DNA from 3 places in the Virgibacillus sp. M23 genome. Region 2 is predicted to be linked to each of the others. Evidence: riboswitches for the same ligand, from Rfam matches in the RefSeq annotation. Region 2 holds a riboswitch; each other region holds the start of a gene.

Region 1 (5,681 bases), on a different contig from region 2:
AATAATCCGTTTTACTATCATTACAAGATAGTGCATCTATCATAGCATGATGTAACAATCGGAAATTTTCTGGATCCATAGAATTACTACGATCACAAAGATTATCTAAATAGTCACTTATCGTTTGATATGCAACAATAAATCGTACAGCTTTCTGCCAGTTTTGATGTGCTAATATGCTATAAACTGCTCCTCCTTGACAATGAAAACGTTTGGAAGAAATACTTGATAAAGCCTGAGTTCTCAATTCTTGATCGGGAATTTCCGCAGCACGTTTTTGCCAATAAACTAACTCTTTACTTACAGCTGGAAAAATTTTCAGATAAACGGTTGCCATTAAAATTATTGGGTTATTTGGTACATGATTGCTCAACTTGCTGCCTCCAATCTACATTGTCCCCGCTATAATTTTGTTATACTGTTTATATCACCATATTATCCAGGAGGATTCAAATGATACATTCATATAAAGAAAAACAACCACAAATTCATGAAACTGCATTTATTGCAGAGGATGCAACCATCATCGGTGACGTTACAATTGATGAATATTCTAGTATATGGTTTAAAACTGTAGTTCGTGGAGATGTTGCACCTGTGAAAATTGGTAAAAGAATTAGTATTCAAGATCTGTCCATGCTTCATCAAAGCCCTAATCTTCCCTTAATTATCGAGGATGATGTGACAGTCGGACATCAAGTGACCCTGCACTCCGCCATGATTAGAAACAAAGCTTTAATTGGTATGGGTTCCATTATTCTTGATGGTGCGGAAATAGGTGAAAATGCATTTATCGGAGCCGGAAGCCTTGTGCCACCTAGAAAAACGATTCCGCCACATACGTTAGCTCTTGGTAGACCAGCAAAAGTAATCCGAGACTTAACTCTAGAAGATTACGCGGAGATGGAACGTGTACGAAAATCATATGTAGATAAAGCAATCTACTACAAAAAATATACAAATTCCGGTAAGTAACTTCAAGAACAAAAGCGATTGGAGCTAGTCAACGGAGATAAAGGAATCACGGTGTGCTTGCAAGCCAATGATGACTTAGATTAGGGCGATTCGTGAAGTCACCTAGATTCTGTGCGCTGGAGCTGGACGCAGCTCAACACGCCTTCTTTATCCTTATGGAAAATATTGTAATTTAGACTATGAAAAAAGGCAGCCTAGAAGATTAAATCAGCTAGGTTACCTTTTTTCGTATCATAACCATTGTGAAGCTAAAGGATGATCAAGACTTTACTACTTAATAAGTGCTTTCAATTGCTCAACTTTGTCTGTCTTCTCCCATGGAAATAAAATGTCTGTTCTTCCAAAATGCCCGTAAGCAGCAGTATTTTTATAAATAGGTTTTTGCAAGTCTAACATACGAATAATACCTGCTGGTCGTAAATCAAATAATTCTCGAACAGCTTTTACTAGTTGCTCTTCATTTACAACACCTGTTCCAAAAGTGTTTATCGAAATAGAAACAGGTTCTGCTACACCAATGGCATAGGCTAGCTGTACTTCACAGCTTTTGGCAAGCCTGGCAGCCACTATGTTCTTTGCGACATAACGGGCAGCGTATGCAGCTGACCGATCAACTTTAGTAGAGTCTTTTCCACTAAACGCTCCGCCACCGTGTCTAGCATAGCCTCCATACGTATCAACAATAATCTTTCGACCTGTTAAACCTGCATCCCCCTGAGGTCCACCAATAACGAAACGGCCAGTTGGATTAATAAAATATTTAGTCGTCTCATCTAATAACTCATTTGGTACTATAGGGCGTATAACATGCTCTATCAAATCTTTTTCTATTTGCTCTGTAGCTATATCCTGATGATGCTGTGTAGAAATTACGATGGTATCAATTTTAACAGGTTGATCATTTTCATCATACTCAACGGTTACCTGTGTTTTACCGTCCGGTCGTAAGTATTCTAATGTCTTATCCTTCCGAACGTCAGCGAGACGCTTTGCCAACTTATGTGCCAATGAGATTGGAAGTGGCATCAATTCGTCTGTTTCATCACAAGCAAAACCAAACATTAAACCCTGATCACCAGCACCTATTGCAGCAATCTCTTGATCGCTCATTTTTCCTTGTCTTGCTTCCAATGCTGTGTCAACTCCACCAGCAATATCAGGTGATTGTTCATCAATGGCAGTTAATACTGCGCATGTCTCCGCGTCGAACCCAAATTTTGCGCGAGTATATCCGATTTCTTTTATAGTTTTACGAACAATAGCAGGTATATCTACATAAGTAGTAGTGGATATTTCACCCGCTACAAGAACAAGTCCAGTTGTAACAGTTGTTTCACATGCCACTCGGGCATTTGGATCTGTTTTTAATATCTCATCCAAAATAGCATCTGAAATTTGATCAGATATCTTATCTGGATGTCCTTCTGTTACTGATTCAGAAGTAAACAAACGACGATTAGCAGCCATGTTGCTAAATCCTCCTTCAAATATCGATTACGGAACTCTATTTATCAAATATGCTCATTCAGTAATAAGTACTAAGGTTAAACTGAAATAAGAAAGGCACCAGAAAGATTACCTACTACCGTATATTCTATTGTCACTCCTGGTTCACACGTACACGCAGGCGAATGACAATTTAGCTTAGAAATTGACTAATATGTTTATAATCGGGTTAAAGTTAGTCATCTACGTGTAGAATTTTTATAACTAATAAAAAAAGCCTTTCCCGCTTGTCATGAGGAAAGGATTGCTGGCCTTTCGCTCTTATTGTTCAAGGAAAAAAATCTCCTTGCATCAGGTTAGCACCTTTTCACTAAAGTGATGGTTGCTGGGCTTCATTGGGTCTGTCCCTCCACCAACTCTGAATAAGAGAGTATCCGTTCGAAACTTAGCTTATCGGAAGAAGCTTAATGTGTCAACTAGTTTAACTGTATTCTCAGAAGTTTTTTACTCATACTAAAGGAAAGAAAGATTCTGAACGACATTTTTTGCTGTAAACATTCAACATCTTATAAAAATTATTTTATATTTAGTATGGACTATTAACTTAAATGTGTTATACTAATAAACATATTCAGGATTATTTGGTCGTTCAACAAAAGAACGTGAATACAATTTCACATAAAGGCAGGTATTTAACATGAAAACGGTAGAAAAGTCTTTCGTAAAAGAATTATACACGCATAAACAGCTACAAACAAATTTATCCGTACCTCAGCTTGTTGAAAGAATTTTAGCAAGAGAAGAAGGCATGTTAACCGCAACAGGTGCAGTTCAAGCAACAACAGGATCTTATACCGGTCGCTCCCCAAAAGATAAATTTATTGTTACAGATGAAGTAAGTGAACAGCAGGTGGATTGGGGAACAGTAAATCAATCCATTGATGAATCTGTATTTGATCGATTGTATGAAAAGGTTATTTCCTATTTAAAAAATAAAGAAGAGCTATTCCAATTTAACGGATTTGCTGGTGCAGACCACGCGTATCGCTTACCAATACAAGTTATTAACGAATATGCCTGGCACAATCTATTTGCACGGCAGTTATTTATAACTCCAACTGCTGATGAGTTACTATCACATCAAGCTGAATTCACAGTAATATCAGCCCCTACTTTTAAAGCAGATCCTGAAGTAGATGGTACGAACTCAGAAGCGTTTATTCTTGTTTCTTTTAAAAAACGAATCATTCTAATAGGTGGTACCGAATATGCAGGTGAAATTAAAAAGTCTATCTTTTCAGTGATGAATTTCTTACTACCTCAACAAGATGTATTATCTATGCACTGTTCTGCTAATGTTGGCAAAGAGGGAGACGTGGCTTTATTCTTTGGTTTATCCGGCACGGGGAAAACCACCTTATCTGCTGATCCTTACAGAAGATTAATTGGTGATGATGAGCATGGTTGGGGTCCAAATGGAGTATTTAATATTGAAGGCGGATGTTACGCAAAGTGTATTCATTTATCTCAAGAAAAAGAGCCGCAAATTTATAATGCAATACGATTTGGTTCTGTCCTTGAAAACGTTATTCTTAATAAACAAACAAGGCTACCTGATTATGATGACACAACTTTAACAGAAAACACAAGAGCAGCCTATCCAATTGAAAACATTGATAATATCGCAGTGCCAAGTATTGCTGGGCATCCAAATACAATTATCTTCCTTACAGCAGATGCTTCGGGAACATTGCCGCCAATAAGTAAATTATCAAAAGAGCAAGCAATGTATCATTTCTTAAGTGGCTACACAAGCAAGCTTGCAGGTACGGAGCGAGGAGTGACAGAACCACAGGCTACGTTCTCTGCATGTTTTGGATCACCATTTTTACCTTTAGCTCCGGCAAAGTATGCGAAAATGCTTGGTGAAAAAATTGATTTTTATCAATCAAACGTGTTTCTTGTAAACACAGGATGGACTGGGGGATCTTACGGCATTGGTAAACGCATGAAGCTGTCTTATACACGTGCAATGATTCATGCTGCATTAGAAGGTGAACTCAATAGTGTAGAGACAATAAGAGATAATATTTTTGGATTGGAAATCCCTATCCAAGTTCCAGGTGTTCCCGATGACGTCTTAGTTCCCGAAAACACATGGGAAGACAAAAACGCTTATCAAACGGAAGCAAAATCACTTGCCATGAAGTTTCATCAGAATTTCCAAAAATTCACGGAAGCAAGCGCTGATATTATGCAGGCTGGGCCAATTTATAAAGGATAATTTATCGTTTCCTCATCCCAAAAGGATTTATTATAAATGAGTGAAAAAAGTTGTATAATTTACTGTTCAGCTATAACAGCTGGTTGCCGATCTCTTATAAAGAGATCGGCTTTTTTTAGTCTAGTAAATTATAAAGCGTATTGAGCTGCGTCCAGCTCTAGTGCCCAGAAACGAGGCGACTTCACGAATCGTCCTAATCTAAGTCATCATTGGCTTGCAAGCTACCGTGCTTCCTTTATCTCCATTGACTTGCTCCAAGTGCTACGTTTCTATTCGGGAGCTTGCGTTTCTGTTCCATAAATATTTTCGTACTATTCGATCATCTATTCATTTGACTTATTTTTTTCTAGGCATTCACACATTTTCTAAGCTGTTCATAAACTGTGTTGACATATAAATATTTGAAGGGGTCGAATAGAATGAAAAAAATAATGGTTTTTATCCTGATCTCTTGCGGGTTAATTATAACTCTTACTGCTTGTAATTCGAAGGAAAACACGTCGATCAAAATAGCAGAAGTAACTCGTTCTTTATTTTACGCCCCACAATACGTAGCTCTAGAGGAAGGTTTTTTTGAAGAAGTAGGCCTAGATGTAGAGCTGCAAACAACTTGGGGTGGGGATAAAACGATGACTGCCCTGTTATCTGAAGGAGCTGATATGGCTTTAGTAGGTGCAGAGACTTCCATCTACGTTTATGCTCAGAACTCCAAAGATTATGCGATTAATTTTGCCCAATTAACCCAAACAGATGGCACCTTTTTAGTAGCAAAAGAACCTAAACCAAATTTCACATGGGAAGACCTAAAGGATACAACATTCCTTGGACAGCGGAAAGGAGGAATGCCGCAAATGGTTGGAGAATTTGTGCTAAAGCAGCATGGTATTAATCCACAGACAGATCTCGATTTACAGCAAAATATAGAATTCGCTAACATTCCGGGGGCATTTGTATCTGGTGAAGCGGAATACGTTCA
Region 2 (5,681 bases):
ACCTATTGCTGTAACATGTGTTTTATTTGAAAAGAACTGAATGGTTTGTTCAACAGCACTTACTACCATTTCGGAGAATGGCTTTTCTTCCGTTTGATCATCTTGTTTTTCATCTTGATCTGTCTTAGTCGCTTCTTTCTGCTGATCCCCATTTGTTTTACTGTCTTTCTCCGAAATGATAACATCATTTAACTTTGGGTCAGGCTGATGTGTCAGGAAAAAGATAAGACTGATCCCTAAAAGCATCACAAAAATAGCACCGAAATAATAGTAGTTTTTCTTCATGTTTACTCACACCTATGCTGTTATGTTCATAACCTTTTTTCTTTATTGTCTCATGTATAAAATACATTCGAAAGTATTTACTATATATATGTACTTCATAACTTGTTCAATGAAGGAAATAAAGTGAAACCTCAATCCGCTGGGGCTTTTGTCTATCCCTTACTGATTGCTAGTACCACAAGGGTATGACCTAAAGGACTTTCAATTAATCGGACATTTACTGACAGTCGATCCCCACATTTACCCATATTGGTTTTACTTTATTGCTTGAAGTAGGGATCTTACTGCCAGTTATATACGGGATAAAATAAGATCGCCTTCAATAACAGGCGATCAGTAAGGGAAGGTTATTTATAATTTTTCCAATCGGTAGTAAAAGTAAACCTCCTTTCTAAAAGTGAAACAGTTTTGTTACATAAATAATTAGTTCTAAATTTCTAAAATTAGTTTGATTCCAGCATACTGTTTGCTCGTTCAAACATGAGTGAGGTCAGAAGCATCGTCTTGTGATCGCAATGCTAAAAACTCGTCATAAGGATTTTTTGCGGTAATAACAGTGATCCCAGCTGCTTTGGCATATTCTAAAGTACTATTTTGATAAGGCTGTTCCAACCATACTATTTTTCCTTGTTTATTTATAACTTGTTCGATAACACCTGATGGGAGGTTTGATTGGAGAAACCATACAGCATCAAGCTCAGTTGGAATAGCTGATAAGTCTCTGAACACATGCTGAGATTCTTCAGTTGTTGAATGACTTATATAATAAAGCTCAAAACCAATAGATTGTAGCTGTTTGACTTTTTCCCTTTCTTTCTCTCCTGCATCTTCCCAGCCGTATACGGCAATGGTTTTTTTTCGTATATTTCCATTATTACGATCAAACGGAGAGCTAAGTAGCCAACTGATAGCGACGGAATCATTGGTTGTTATCGTTTTTGCTTCGCCAGTAGCTTCAGCGATAGCAGCATCTAAGGTGTATAATAAGTCGGTAACAGACTCCAAACCAATCGATAGACGAATTGTTTCCTCCGTAACACCACTAGTTTTTAATTCTTCAACGGTTAGTTGTTGATGCGTTGTTGAAGCAGGATGAATAATTAGTGATTTTGCATCACCAACATTAGCTACATGTGACCATAATTCAATACATTCAATTAATTGTCGTCCAGCTTCTCTCCCCCCTCGAATTCCAAAAGTGATGATAGATCCAGCACCTTCACTAAAATATTTTTTAGCTCGCTTGTTTGATGAATGGCTTTGTAAACCTGGGTAGTTCACCCATTCGATCGCAGGATTTTTAGCTAAGTATTCGGCAATTATCTGTGCATTTTTATTATGTTGAGGAATACGAAGATGCAAGGTTTCTAAACCCTGTAATAGTAAAAAAGCATTATGCGGGCTAATACACGCACCAATATCACGCAATAATTGTACCCTTAATTTAGTAGCAAAAGCCGCAGGACCAACATCAATGAAACGGAGGCCATTATAGCTCTCATCTGGTTCTGTAAAGCCAGGGAATTTGCTGTTATTCCAATTAAACCTTCCGCCATCAACGACAACACCTCCAATGGTCGTACCATGTCCTCCTATCCATTTTGTAGCGGAGTGGACCACAACATCTGCTCCCCATGCTATCGGCTTAGCAATATAAGGTGCGAATGTATTATCAATTATTAAAGGAATATTATAAGAATGAGCTAAAGCAGCAATGGTCTCGACATCAAAGATGTGCAGACTAGGGTTCGTAATAATTTCACCGAAGATTGCTTTTGTTTTATCTGTGATAGCAGCTTCGACTTCATTCTTGTTCTTGCCATTAACAAATTTAACCGTTATACCATAGCGAGGAAGTGTGTTTGCAAATAGATTATAAGTACCACCGTATAAATTACTGTCAGCTATAATTTCATCTCCTGTACTAGCAACATTTAGGATAGCAAAGGTAATAGCTGCCATTCCAGATGCTGTTGCTACTGCTGCTACACCGTCTTCTAATTCGGCAATTCGTTGCTCGAAAGCATCTACGGTAGGGTTCCCTATCCGTGTATAAATGTTGCCCGGTTCGGTAAGGCCAAATAGATTCTGTGCGTGCTCCGTGTCACGAAAAACATAGGATGTTGTTTGATAAATAGGGACAGCTCTAGAACCCGTGGTTGGGTCTGGCACCTGACCTCCGTGTAGTAATACTGTATCTGGTTGTTTCTGGTGAAATTTTGCCATTATTCATTCCTCCTAGGATAGTTTGTAGTTCTGTATTGCCACGACTAGTATTGACGTGGCCAGTTACTGAATAGCAATCCTTGTGTCTGGAGGAAGAGGGGGAAAATGAAAAAGCCCTCTTCCTAAGAAGAGGGCTTGGATTTAACCGTTCCTCCTCTTATCTTCCAGATCATAAAATGGATCTGTAGGATGTAGCACCGTAAAAAGCAATATTTCATCGCTTTTTGGTTGCTGGGCTTCACAGGGCCTATTCCCTCCACCGCTCTTGATAAGAGATGTATTTTTCTAAATTATTGAATATTATATAGGTGTACATAATCTTTTGTCAACCACTAGTTTTAAATCGTAACAAAAGGCAGGCATAATACCATCGCCAAAACGTAAGAAAACCTAGAGCATGTTATATCTTTTTATACATGCTTTTTCCTCAGTGGTCTTCGGTAGCTCGTAAGCATAAAGTTTACTAGAGCTATCCAAATGAACGCGAAAGCAATTAAATGAGCAGAAGTAAAGGCTTCTTTATATATAAATACGCCTAGTAATAACATTAATGTTGGTGCAATATATTGCAAGAATCCGACCATTGCTAAAGAAATGCGTTTCGCTCCACTTGCAAACAGTAACAAGGGAATTGCTGTCATAACACCTGCACCCATTAATAATAGGTTCGTAGATGAAAAGAATTCATGAAGCTGAAAGGCGTTATCAGGGTAAATGGCTAGGTAAATAATTGCGAAGGGGAGAATAAGCATGGTTTCAATGGTTAACCCTATCATTGGTCCGATATCGACCTTTTTCTTCAATAAACCATACAGTCCAAAGCTGATGGCAAGTAATAATGACACCCAAGGAAACACACCATAGCTTATCGTTAAATAAAGCACACCGATTCCTGCTAGAATAAATGAAATAGTTTGACGGAAAGTAAAGGCTTCTTTTAATACGATAATTCCTAGTAATATGCTTATAAGTGGATTAATATAATAGCCCAGACTTGCTTGAACAACATGATTACTATTAACGGCCCAAATAAATATTAACCAATTTAGACTAATTACTAGCGTAGCCAAAGAAATACCAAATAGCTTCTTTTTATTATGAAGCAATTCCTTCCATTCCTTCGTAAAATCCGACCATTTACGCATAATGAGAACAAGTAAAAATGTGAAGACGAAAGACCAAATAATGCGGTGAGCTAATGTTTCCCCTGGAGAAACATGGTCAAGAAGCTTCCAATAGATTGGTAGAAATCCCCATAATATGTATGCTGATGATGTGTAGATCATACCGTTCCGATCCTGATTAGCGTTCATAAGGTTTCATCCCTTCTTCCGGTATAAAGTAAATCTATTTTAGAATTGCTCCAGAAAAAAAGCAAAGATAACGTCTCTAAAGAAAACGTATTCATTTATGCGTTTATTTGAATAGGATATATATAGGTGGTCAGTTTACAAGAGTTTACGTGAGGAGGAATGGATGTGAAGAAGAAAGAAAAGCAATTGGAGACGAAGGTTGTTCATGAAGGTTATCATTCAGAAGAGATGTTAGGAAGTTTAGCAGCTCCTTTATTTCAAACCTCTACTTTTACATTTGATTCAGCAGAACAAGGAGAGCGGCGTTTTGCAAGGGAAGAGGATGGTTTTGTATATTCGCGTTTAGGTAATCCTACTGTACAGCTTTTGGAAGAGCGGATTGCGGCATTAGAAGGAGGGGAGCGAGGGTTGGCTTTTTCCTCTGGAATGGCTGCCGTTTCAGCGGTATTAATTTCACTAACAAAAGCAAATGATCATATTCTTTGTTCTTCCGGGCTTTATGGCTGTACGTATGGATTGTTATCCATGTTAAAGGATAAGTATCATATTAATCATGATTTCTCAGAAATGAATTGTGAGGAAGAGGTTTTGGCTTGTCTAAGGCCAGAAACAACCTGTATTTATATTGAAACACCAATTAATCCCACCATGAAGCTGATCGATCTACAAATGGTAGCAACGGTTGCAAAGCGCTACCATATTCCGGTCGTTGTAGACAATACCTTCTCATCCCCTTATATTCAGCGACCACTGGAATTTGGTTGTGATGTTGTTGTTCATAGTGCTACAAAATATATTGGCGGACACGGAGATGTAATTGGTGGTTTGGTAGTAGGAAGAAGTTCATTTCTTGACGGTGTTGCCATGACGACACAAAAAGATATTGGAGGCGTTCTTTCGCCATTTGATGCTTGGCTATTATTAAGGGGTTTGAAAACACTGCCGATTCGGCTTGATCGACATTCAGATAATGCAGAAAAGATTGTGGAGAAATTAGGTACTCATCCAAGGATTTCAACTATTTATTATCCAGGTGATAGGGGGCATCCAAATTTTGCGATATATCAAAAGCAGATGAAGCGTGGTGCTGGAGTTATATCATTTGAATTAGTTGGGGATAAATACGATGTTCAACAGTTCTTAAATAACTTGGAGTTTTTAAAAATTGCAGTTAGCTTAGGAGATGCAGAGACGCTTATACAACATCCATCAACAATGACACATGCGGTTGTGCCAGAAGCTGAGCGTGACATGATGGGAATAACGGAGCAGCTGATCCGTTTATCGGTGGGTTTAGAGGCTTGGCAAGATATTTGGGAGGATTTGGAGCAAGCATTAAACAAGCTAGATGACAAGTAGCGAAGAAATAATACGCTTATGCTAGTAGTAGCTGGTATAGGTTTTTTTTTGACCTGGTTAAACAGTTCAAAGTAACCCTTAACGAAAAGACTGTTAGATATACAAAAACATAAGATACGCTGGTGTTATTAATAATGAGATCATATATAATGTTCATTCATGATGTCAGTACCACATTTATGAATCGTAAATACGATTTGATACGTAGAAAGGTTATGGTTTTCTTTCATATGAAGTGCTTTATAACAGCATCAAGGTACATAAAAAGGATAAAATTTAATACAATAAGCTAATATCATTTATTCTATAAATAATAGGTAGCGCTTGCATTCTGCTAAGCTAACGACAAATTAAAATGTATGCTATATTATTGATTGTAGAGGTGATGGATATATACTCTTTCTACTTTAGCGTAATTTGATGTCCTCACCCTTAAAAATAGGAACAGTCTAGTTTGGGGAGGATAATAGAAAATTGTTACTGGATAAGACATGGCAC
Region 3 (5,681 bases), on a different contig from region 2:
GTGCTGGGTCATAATCTGGTGAAAACGTTAAATTCTTAGGGTTTTCAGTAATATCATCAAGCGTTGCTTCTGATGTCTTTACTCCATCTGCCAATTTTATTATCCCATTCTTTTCAAATAAACCTAGTACACGACCACGATCAGACACAGAATTACTTAAGACTACTTCTGTTCCTTCTGGAATCTCCTCTATACTCGAAATGCCTTTGGAATAGACACCAATGGGTTCAATATGAATTCCATCGATATAATCCAACTTATATCCAGTATCACTTATTGTTTGCTCTAAATACGGAATATGTTGAAAATAATTAGCGTCTATTTCTCCATTAGCTAAGTCATCATTCGGTAATACGTAATCCTCATATTCAGTTATTTCCAATGTAATGCCTTCTTCTTTTAATAATGGCTTAGCCTCTTCAAGAATTTCAGCGTGAGGTGTGCTAGAAGCGCCTACTTTAATCGTATTTGCATCGGAGGAAGCTTCATCATCTCCGCCGCATGCAGCTAACACAAATCCTAAACTTATAATAATTAACACGGATAACCACAATTTTTTCATTTTATTCGCTCCTCTTAACTTGTTCATTTTATATCGTTCTTATCTTTTGTCTAACTTTCTTGATACATAATCGCCAATAAATTGAAATAGAAAAACAATGCATACAATAATGATGGAACATATAAGTACAACATCAAAGTCCCTACGTTGAAAGCCAGAGTAGTAGGCGTAGCTGCCTAATCCACCTGCACCAATTGCACCTGCCATCGCTGTATAACCAATTAATGCAATAGCTGTTACCGTAATACCTGAGATCAATGCTGGCATTGATTCAGGTAACAATACTTTAAAAATAATCGTACTGGTCTTTGCTCCCATTGCCTTTGCAGCCTCAACGACACCTTTATCAACCTCTCTCAGTGCTATTTCTACAAGCCTTCCATAAAATGGAGCTGCACCAATAATTAATGCTGGTAACGCCGCGTTTGGACCACGGATGGTTCCAATTAAAAAGTTAGTAAACGGGAAAAGCAATAAAATCAATATAATAAATGGAATAGCTCGAAATACATTCACTACCGTCGCTATAACAAGATTTAATAACCTATTCTGCCAAATTCCTCCTTTTTGTGTAAGGAATAGAAGCAATCCTAACAATAACCCAATAATAAACGTTCCAACTAAAGCAATGATCGTCATATAAAAAGTCTCATAAGTTGCTTCTATAAAATCTTCTACTTTAATATTTGGTAATAAATTAGTTAGCATCGTGGATAACCTCCAATTCTACGGAGGTTTCTTCACGAACAAATGAAATAGCTTTGTTCATATCTTTTTCATTACCGTCCATTTGAATAAATAAGGTTCCATAGGCACCAGCCTGTGTTTGCGTTATTTTCCCTTGTAAAATGCTAATGTCCACACCATATTTTTTTATAATTTGACTAATTAATGCGTGGTTCGTTGTTTCTCCAACAAAATGAAGTCTGATTAGCTTTCCATTTTGATAACGGTTCATAACATGTGATATATCACTATCTTCCTCGTCAGACCCCATAATTTGTTTGACGAACTTTTTAGTAACAGTTTGCTTTGGATGTAGAAACACATCGAGTACATTCCCTTGTTCTACAATCTTTCCATTTTCCATAACAGCAACTTGATTACATATTTTTCGAATCACTTGCATTTCATGTGTAATAAGAATAATAGTTAACCCTAAATTTTTATTAATATTAACAAGTAAATCTAATATTGCGTTCGTCGTTTCTGGGTCAAGTGCCGAAGTTGCTTCATCACATAATAAAACCTTTGGCTTATTTGCCAAGGCACGTGCAATACCGACTCGCTGCTTCTGACCACCACTTAGCTGGGCGGGGTAGGATGTTTCTTTTCCCGTTAACCCAACTAGCTCAATCAATGTTTTTACACGATTATCCCTTTCCGCTTTAGGAATCCCAGCTATTTCCAAAGGAAAAGCAATATTATCGGCAACAGTTCGCGACCAGAGCAAATTAAAATGCTGGAATACCATCCCAATATCTTGCCTTACTAATCGAAGTTCTCGTTTATTTAATGTCGTAATTTCCTTGTCATTCATTGTAATTCGACCACTGGTTGGTTCTTCAAGGCGATTTAATAATCGAACGAACGTACTTTTACCCGCTCCGCTATAACCAATAACACCAAAGATGTCTCCTTGATCAATCGAAAGGGTCAAATTATCTACAGCTGCTGTATTGCTTTTGTTTGAAGTAAAGACCTTACTCAAACCCTGTATCGATATCACACGTAATCCTCCTTTTATTTACATACATTTGTATTATGTCCTTAAATACAATTAAAAACGCCTTTCTGTAAGAGAACAGAAAGACGTTTGTTTGCCTTTTCGTCCCCTCATCTATCAAAGCCTAGGCTTTGCAGGAATTAGCACCTTTCAAGCATGATAGCTTGAAGGTTGCCGCGGTTTCATAGGGCCAGTCCCTCCACCGCTCAAGATAAGAGTTTTTCAACTATTTAATTACGATAAAAGATATATTAGCATGCTGTATAAACAATGTCAACGATTTTCAGCTAACTATTCTTAAACATTTCCGGCTTATAATCTAATAAATATCGATAAATATTAGGTATGGAATGAAATGCGTACACTTTTTCTACAATTCGATTATCCTTCTTAACAACAAGACACGGTACACTTTCTATTTGATTATCCTGCATAAATTCTGGATACAAGGATGCATTCATCTCATAAAAAATGTCTTCTTGATGTACAGACTCAATTTTCTTTAGCATGGACCTTGCTAAATTGCACGTACCACAAAAAGGAGTAAATATATAAAGAAGGTAGTGGTCTCTTTTCAAAAGTTCGGCTGTAATTTGTTGCAAACATATCACCTTATTTAAACTAATTCATAGTGCTTGCTAAGTCCTACCCATTACTTTTACACCTTGTTTAGATTAAGAAAATCGGATTAACAGCGATTCGTTTACTCACTAATACTTGAGCTAAAATATTTTCAGGAGTTGTTGCCACTTCTCGATATTCACTACTAACATAGATGTGTTCTGCATGTGGTAGTTCTCTTGCCAATTGCTTTCGCAGTTTTTGGCCTGATTCATCCTCATCTACTAAAATGTAGACGTCTTTATCATCTAATGCGTAATCCTCTAACATTTGATCGAATCGTTCAACACCTAATGTTCCATTCGTACATATAATCGTTACATCGTCAGTAATAACCTTTCTAATTTGCTTTTTATCTGTTAAGCCTTCTACGATAATAATTTTTTCTAATTCGTCAGTTATCATCACATAGCACTCCTCAGTAAATCAAGCGGAAGGTTTTAATATCGCTCACTTCTACTATGTTATCAGTAGTTGTCTTTTCGAAATGTGAGTTTCCTTTATTATATGATGAAATGTAGTTATTTAGTGATACGTCCAATTCGTAATGTTGAGCAATTAGTATAGCTGTAAAAACATGGCTGATTCCAACCAAAGGTTGTTTATCAGCCATTTATTTTTCTGATATGCAATTAGTCTTGATTTACGATCTCATCATATGCATCAGCAGATAATAAATCATCAAGCTCTGTCTCTTCAGATGGTTCAATCACGACCATCCAAGCTTTCTCGTAAGGAGATTCATTTACGAATTCAGGGCTATCCTCTAGCTCTTCATTCACTTCAATAACCTTACCGCTAATTGGAGCATATAATTCAGAAACTGTTTTCACTGATTCTACACTACCAAATGGTTCATTTACTTCTAATTCATCACCAGGTTCAGGGAGCTCTACGAACACAATATCTCCTAATTCATCCTGAGCAAAATCAGTAATCCCAATACGAACTTTTCCATCTTCTTTTTTTACCCATTCATGTTCTTTTGAGTATAATAATTCTTTAGGTACGCTCAAACTATCCCCTCCAATATGTAATTCACTTTTACTATACAAGGTATACGCGCAATTATCCAGTATTTCTTTTTAACTTTTCATATTATTTGTTCATACGGTTTTTTCCAAAAGTCCATAAATACATGTCTTATTTTGGACGTTTCTTTATGTCTGTTATTTTACGTAAGTCTATCCTAAACATGCTCTGTTCAAAGAGAAATTAAAGCCACGTATTTTCAAACATCTCCTCTTTAAAACCGACTGTTACTTTTGAGTCATCTGCGACAATTGGACGCTTAATTAGCATGCCATCGGTGGCTAATATTGTTGCCATCTCTTCATCAGATGCATCTTTTATTTTATCCTTGATATTTAGTTCTCGATATTTTTTTCCGCTTGTATTAAAAAACTTTTTGGCAGGAAGCTCACTTTTATCAAACAGATCTAATAATTCTTCTTTTTTCGGTGGAGATTCAACAATATGAATTAACTGATATTTAACCTGATGATCATCCAACCATTTCTTTGCTTTTTTGCATGTACCACAATTTGGATACCAATAAACGGTGACTGCCATGTAGACACTCCTTTGTAATCTAGTATAGATTTATTATAGCAAAATAGCAGATGTAAATTCGACTAAAATGTTGACCTATAAAAAGTGATGGTCTGATTCGAAAGTCATGTCTCTGGTTAACATTGAAAAATTGGTTCCTGTCGAAGGCTTGCCATGGTCCCAGAGTCAACTTTTTCCGTATCTTATGTTTACTACCTGCGAGATCTTTCGCTCATGCTATTCCCACAGGCGTCTCCGCCATCCTCTCTGCAATTAGACACTAGAACATCGCCCCTTTCATCATATTGTAATTCACCAACCAAAAACAAAAATGAACTGATTGTTTATGAGGGATCTACGATAAAGTTATAACTAAATTAGAGATGATATCGAACTCTTTAACTTATGCAAAATAAAGTGGGTGAAGGCGGAATTTCAAATTAATACAAACCAAACGAAACACTGAGGCAAGGACAAAACACAACTTCTTTACTCAAAATGCGAATAATCATGTTATCAATAGAGATATCATCGCCGCACCGTGAAACTATACGCTCTTTCCGCGGGCATAGCACATAGCCGTCAAGTTAAGCAGGATATTTTAAAACCTAAAAAGTTATTCGTTATTCTGACATTATAAATGGAATAATTTGGAGGGATTACGTATGGCTAAGCAATATCATTTTGACTCGTTTGTAAAGCGTGTGCTCGATATTTTATCTATTTCTGAACTTCGCAATGTTGCTCGAGAATCAGGTTTTGTACAACGATTGAAGAAGATAATGCCGGAAGATTTCTGAAGTATATGTGCCTTCTTACATGTTTTTTACATGATAGTGATAGGTAGCTTCAGGAATACCCACAACAAGAAAAATATCTTTTAATCGGAATCCTTCTTCTTTGAGTTCGAATGCCACCTTTGCCTGTGCTTTTCGTAGAAGGCATTCGGATTCTCCCGAAAAGCTTTTAGCTTTTTTAAGTAGGCATTCTCTAGCCTTAGTAGTTCACAACCTTCACTTTATATTCTTCACTATATTTAGCCACAAAACCCCCCTGAAATTAGTTTTTCACTCTAACTTCAGGGGGGGTGGTACCACATCGTTCGTTTTTAATTGTTTCTTCATTCTTTTGTCTTAGTGTCGATGTTTCGTTCATTTAATGGGCTGTTGTCTCAGCATGATATATTACAACACATATTTTTCTTCTTTAATAATTTGCTTT

The links. A riboswitch is a leader RNA that binds a small molecule or an ion and turns the genes downstream of it on or off. The one in region 2 is predicted to bind S-adenosylmethionine.
Region 1: linked by a shared signal. The riboswitch ahead of metK (methionine adenosyltransferase) and the one ahead of RVS70_RS16785 (O-acetylhomoserine aminocarboxypropyltransferase/cysteine synthase family protein) in region 2 are both predicted to bind S-adenosylmethionine.
Region 3: linked by a shared signal. The riboswitch ahead of RVS70_RS03530 (methionine ABC transporter ATP-binding protein) and the one ahead of RVS70_RS16785 (O-acetylhomoserine aminocarboxypropyltransferase/cysteine synthase family protein) in region 2 are both predicted to bind S-adenosylmethionine.

Annotation. Positions count from the first base shown of each region.
Region 1 is NZ_JAWDHA010000006.1:109,819-115,499, reverse strand. It holds gene RVS70_RS04040 (tetraprenyl-beta-curcumene synthase family protein) at 1-373, opposite strand, end outside; gene RVS70_RS04035 (gamma carbonic anhydrase family protein) at 454-975, shown strand; gene metK (methionine adenosyltransferase) at 1,246-2,442, opposite strand; SAM riboswitch class I at 2,740-2,850, opposite strand; gene pckA (phosphoenolpyruvate carboxykinase (ATP)) at 3,119-4,705, shown strand; gene RVS70_RS04020 (ABC transporter substrate-binding protein) at 5,125-5,681, shown strand, end outside.
Region 2 is NZ_JAWDHA010000053.1:13,370-19,050, reverse strand. It holds gene RVS70_RS16790 (SGNH/GDSL hydrolase family protein) at 1-285, opposite strand, end outside; gene RVS70_RS16785 (O-acetylhomoserine aminocarboxypropyltransferase/cysteine synthase family protein) at 760-2,511, opposite strand; SAM riboswitch class I at 2,666-2,786, opposite strand; gene rarD (EamA family transporter RarD) at 2,922-3,824, opposite strand; gene megL (methionine gamma-lyase) at 3,990-5,183, shown strand.
Region 3 is NZ_JAWDHA010000006.1:10,999-16,679, reverse strand. It holds gene RVS70_RS03540 (MetQ/NlpA family ABC transporter substrate-binding protein) at 1-562, opposite strand, end outside; gene RVS70_RS03535 (methionine ABC transporter permease) at 602-1,270, opposite strand; gene RVS70_RS03530 (methionine ABC transporter ATP-binding protein) at 1,260-2,291, opposite strand; SAM riboswitch class I at 2,396-2,506, opposite strand; gene RVS70_RS03525 (thioredoxin family protein) at 2,576-2,899, opposite strand; gene RVS70_RS03520 (toprim domain-containing protein) at 2,958-3,314, opposite strand; gene gcvH (glycine cleavage system protein GcvH) at 3,542-3,925, opposite strand; gene RVS70_RS03510 (arsenate reductase family protein) at 4,125-4,481, opposite strand; gene RVS70_RS03505 (hypothetical protein) at 5,126-5,260, shown strand; gene RVS70_RS03500 (acyl-CoA dehydrogenase family protein) at 5,645-5,681, opposite strand, start outside.